DNA from 2 places in the Streptomyces sp. NPDC058674 genome. Region 2 is predicted to be linked to the other one. Evidence: riboswitches for the same ligand, from Rfam matches in the RefSeq annotation. Region 2 holds a riboswitch; the other holds the start of a gene.
The links. Region 2 has a riboswitch for glycine ahead of gcvP (aminomethyl-transferring glycine dehydrogenase). Riboswitches for the same ligand answer to the same signal wherever they lie in the genome.

Region 1: linked by a shared signal. The riboswitch ahead of gcvT (glycine cleavage system aminomethyltransferase GcvT) and the one ahead of gcvP (aminomethyl-transferring glycine dehydrogenase) in region 2 are both predicted to bind glycine.

Annotation. Positions count from the first base shown of each region.
Region 1 is NZ_JBHXSC010000008.1:89,607-91,986, forward strand. Features, by position in the region: gene gcvT (glycine cleavage system aminomethyltransferase GcvT) at 1-988, opposite strand, end outside; glycine riboswitch at 1,129-1,232, opposite strand; gene ACFWU6_RS06840 (AAA family ATPase) at 1,429-2,094, shown strand; gene ACFWU6_RS06845 (enhanced serine sensitivity protein SseB) at 2,177-2,380, shown strand, end outside.
Region 2 is NZ_JBHXSC010000080.1:16,136-18,515, forward strand. Features, by position in the region: gene gcvP (aminomethyl-transferring glycine dehydrogenase) at 1-1,134, opposite strand, end outside; glycine riboswitch at 1,332-1,431, opposite strand; gene ACFWU6_RS29505 (PRC-barrel domain-containing protein) at 1,544-1,936, shown strand; gene ACFWU6_RS29510 (DNA polymerase IV) at 2,003-2,380, opposite strand, start outside.

The DNA of each region.
Region 1 (2,380 bases), on a different contig from region 2:
GCTTGCCCAGCGTCGGGGACGGGGCGCCCGAGGTGACCTCGCCGACGACCTGGCCGCCGGCGACGACGGGGAAGCCGGCCCGCGGGACGCGGCGGCCCTCGGCGATCAGCCCGACCAGCTTGCGCGGCGGGTTCGAGGCGGACTTCTCGGCGGCGGCCTCCAGAGCGGCGCGCCCGACGAAGTCCCCCTCCTTCTCGAACTTCACGACCCGGCCCAGCCCCGCGTCGAAGGGGGTGAGGGAGGTGGTCAGCTCGTGCCCGTACAGCGGCATGCCCGCCTCCAGGCGCAGCGTGTCGCGGCAGGACAGGCCGGCCGGGACCAGTCCGGCGCCCGCGCCCGCCTCGGTCAGCGCCTGCCACAGCTCCACGGCGTGCGCGGGGGAGACGAACAGCTCGAAGCCGTCCTCGCCGGTGTATCCGGTACGGGCGATCAGCGCGGGCACGCCCGCGACGGTGCCCGGCAGGCCCGCGTAGTACTTCAGCCCGTCGAGGTCGGCGTCGGTCAGCGACTTCAGGATGCCGGGGGACTCCGGCCCCTGCACCGCGATCAGCGCGTACGCGTCGCGGTCGTCGCGGACCTCGGCGTCGAAGCCGGCCGCGCGCTCGGTGATCGCGTCGAGGACCACCTGGGCGTTGGAGGCGTTGGCGACGACCATGTACTCGCTCTCGCCGAGGCGGTAGACGATCAGGTCGTCGAGGATGCCGCCGTCCTCCCGGCAGATGTGCGTGTAGCGGGCGCGGCCGACGCCGACCGTGGAGATGTTGCCGACCAGCGCGTAGTCCAGCACCTTCACGGCCTCCGGGCCGGTCAGGGTGATCTCGCCCATGTGGGACAGGTCGAAGAGACCGGCCCGGGTGCGTACGGCGTTGTGCTCGTCGCGCTCGCTGGCGTACCGCAGCGGCATGTCCCAGCCCGCGAAGTCGGTCATGGTCGCACCGAGGGAACGGTGCAGCGCATCGAGGGCGGTCAGACGGGGGGCAGTGCTCATGGGTGTGGCTCCCGAGTCCCAGGGCATGACATGACGAGGAGGGTCCTCCCCATCTGTCATCGGAACCTGAGAGGTTCGCCGAGAGTTCCTCGGCTTGCACCTTGGGTGGAGCTGTCGAACAGCTCGCTTTTCAGATCTGCCTCATCCACGCGGTACGGGGCCTGAGAGATTCAAGGGAGGTACTTGCTCCTTCGGCGCCCGCGCACGGCCTTGCGGCGTGCCGGGACTCTCCCGCGCGGATTCAAGCGGCCGGTATGCAGTTGGTCCAGATGGCGCACATCATTGCACGCCACCGCGGTGATCGGGCGTGGGGCCCCGAAAGTCCGTGCGGGGCCCGAGCGGCCCGAGCGGCCCGACCGGAACCGGGACCATCGGATTACCGTCTCTTTACACTCAGTGGGCAAGGGTCCTGGCGACCCGATTCGGGGGAGGCGAACACTGTGCGGAGATTCGGAGCGGCGGCGGCAGCGATCGTGGAGGAGGTGCCGGCGCAGCGGCGCGAGCGGGTGCGCGGCGGCGCCGCGCCGATGGGTCCCGTACGGGACCTGCGCGGGCCGGCGGTGCGCGGTCCCCGGCGGCTCGGCTTCGCCGCGGGCGACATCGTCGTGGTGTCCGGCCTGCCCGGCGGCGGCAAGAGCACCCTGATCAAGCGGGCGGCCGCCGAGGGCGGCTCCGTCGACTCCCAGGACACCCGCGAGCGCTGGGAGCGCCGGATGCCCGGGGCCCTGCCGTACGGCGCGTACCGGCCGCTGGTCCGCGCCGCGCACTACTGGGGGCTGTGGCGGATCCTGCGCTCCGGCGCCTCGGTGGTCGTCCACGACTGCGGCACCCAGACCTGGGTGCGGCGACTGCTCGCCGCGGCGGCGCGCCGCCGGGGCCGGGCGCTGCACCTGCTGCTCCTGGACAGCAGCCCCCAGGAGGCGCTCGCCGGGCAGGAGGCCCGGGGCCGGCGCGTGTCGGCGTACGCCTTCTCCCGCCACCGGGGCGCGGTGGCCCGCCTGCTGCGCGACGCGGAGGGCGGCCGCCCCCCGGCCGGCTGCGCCTCGGTGACGCTCCTGGACCGCCGCTCGGCCGCCGCGGTGACGCGGATCGCGTTCCACGGCTGAGCCCGGCAGCGGTCGCGCACCCGTCGGAGCGGCCGGATAGCCTCGGCACCAGACACCGCGGGACCACACGGAGGCAGGGCACATGCAGGGCAGCGGCTGGCCGGAGAACGAACTGGAGCAGGTGCTCGGGGCGGCGTTGGGACAGCCGGACGCCGGGGCGCGAATCCTGGAGGTGCTCGGCCGCAGCCGCGTCTGGGTGCCCCTGCCCGAGGGCGGCTCCCCCGACGCGGCGAACCTCTCGCTGCCCACCATGGACATCGCCGGGGCGGCGTACGTCCCGGTCTAC
Region 2 (2,380 bases):
GGCGAGCAGGGCGGCGTAGCGGTGGGTCCGGCGGGCGATCGTCCGCAGGCCGTCGGGGCCGTGGTAGACGGCGTACATCGCGGCCATCACGGCGAGCAGCACCTGCGCGGTACAGATGTTGCTGGTGGCCTTCTCGCGGCGGATGTGCTGCTCGCGGGTCTGGAGGGCCAGGCGGTAGGCCTTGTTGCCGTCCGCGTCCACGGAGACGCCGACGAGGCGGCCGGGCAGTGAGCGAGCGTGCTTGCCCTGGACGGCCATGTAGCCGGCGTGCGGTCCGCCGAAGCCCATCGGGACGCCGAAGCGCTGGGTGGTGCCGACCGCGATGTCCGCGCCCAGCTCGCCCGGGGAGGTGAGCAGCGTCAGGGCGAGCAGGTCCGCCGAGACGGTGACGACGGCGCCGAGGCCGTGCGCCTGGTCGATGAGCGGCTTGATGTCCCGCACGGCGCCGGACGCGCCCGGGTACTGGAGCAGCACGCCGAAGACGCCGCGCTCGGCGATCTCGGCCGGGATGCCGTCGGAGAGGTCGGCGACGACGACCTCCACGCCCGCGGGCTCGGCGCGGGTCTCGATCACCGCGATCGTCTGCGGCAGCGCGTCGGCGTCGATGAGGAAGACGCCGTTCTTGACCTTGCCCACACGGCGGGACAGGGACATCGCCTCCGCGGCCGCGGTGCCCTCGTCGAGGAGCGAGGCCCCCGAGGTCGGCAGGCCGGTGAGGTCGGCGACGACGGTCTGGAAGTTCAGCAGCGCCTCGAGGCGGCCCTGCGAGATCTCCGGCTGGTAGGGCGTGTACGCCGTGTACCAGGCCGGGTTCTCCATGACGTTGCGCAGGATCACCGGCGGGGTGAAGGTCCCGTAGTAGCCGAGGCCGATCATGGAGGTGAGGACCTGGTTGCGGTCGGCGAGCGAGCGGAGCTCGGCCAGCACCTCGGCCTCGGTGAGCGCCTCGGGCAGGTTCAGCGCCTCGGCGGTCTTGATCACATCCGGTACCGCGGCGGCGGTCAGTTCGTCCAGGGAGCCGTAGCCCACCTGGGCGAGCATCTTCGCCTGCGCCTCGACATCAGGGCCGATGTGGCGCTGTTCGAAGGGGATGCCTCGCTCCAGCTGGGAGAGCGGAATGCGGTTGGCGGTCATGTACGGAGGCCTCCTGGTCGTACGACCTGCGAGGGGCACCACGGCGCGGGCACCCGGACGGCCTCCCCCTCTGTCATCTCAACCTGAGAGTTTCACCGGGCCTCGCGGGGGTCTCCCTCGAGATCCGGCTTTCACCGTCGGTGAGGAGGGGAACCGGCACTGCGCGCCCGGTACCCGCTCCTGCTTTCCAGAGTGGCCTCGTCCGTGCGGTACGTATGCCTGAGAGATTCCGGGGAGGATTTGCTCCTTCGGCGCCTCCGCACTCACTCGTTCGGAGGACTCTCCCGCACAGGGTCGACAGCCACCACCCAGCCTACCAGCGCGGTTGCGGCCGCTTCCCGAGTGGCCTGCGATCCGGATATGCACTTCTGTAGTCATTACGGAGGAGTTGCGACCAGATGGAGGGACCGTGCAGAGCGACATCGATCCGCGCAGCCTGATCGGCCGCAAGGCGCTCGACCGCAACGGTGCCAAGATCGGCACCGTTGACGAGGTCTACCTCGACGATGCCACGGGCGTCCCGGAATGGGCCGCCGTCCGGACGGGGCTGTTCAGCCGGGACGCCTTCGTCCCGCTGGAGCCCAGCGAGCTGGTGGGCGACACCCTGCGGGTGCCCTTCGACCGCTCCCTCATCAGGGACGCCCCCGATTTCGGCGTCGGCCGGCACCTCTCGCCCGAACAGGAGCTGCAGCTCTACCACCACTACGGGCTGGACGTGACCCTCCCGTCCGAGTTCCACCAGCCGCCGCCCGCCTCCGACCAGCCCCGCGACTTCGGCCGACTGGCCGGAGACGAGGGCTGACCCGCCGGAGACGAGGGCTGCCCTCCCTTCGCCGCCGTACGCCCCTCCGCCGGCCGGGCAGGTGCCTCAGGGCCCGCCCGGCCCCTCCTCCCCCACCAGCGGCAGCGGATCGGCCGCCTCCAGCTCGGGGTCGTCCACCAGGAAGGTGCGCACCCGGCCGGGCGGAGACCCGGGCTGCTCGAACCGCACGGTCACCCGCCCGACCCCGCTGCCCTGCACCCACCCCGGCCCGTACACGGCGTGCCGTACGTCGTTGCCCGCTGCCCAGCGCCGCTCCGGTACGGCGCCCGCGCCGGCGCCGGGGTCCTCGGGCCCGCCGGGGGCCGAATCCCCGGGGGCCGAATCCCCGGGAGCCACCGCCGCGCCCGCACGGTCGGCGCCGCCGACACCCCCGCCGGTCGCGGGGCCGCCCTCCGGCCCTTCGGTCCCGCCCTCCCCACCGGC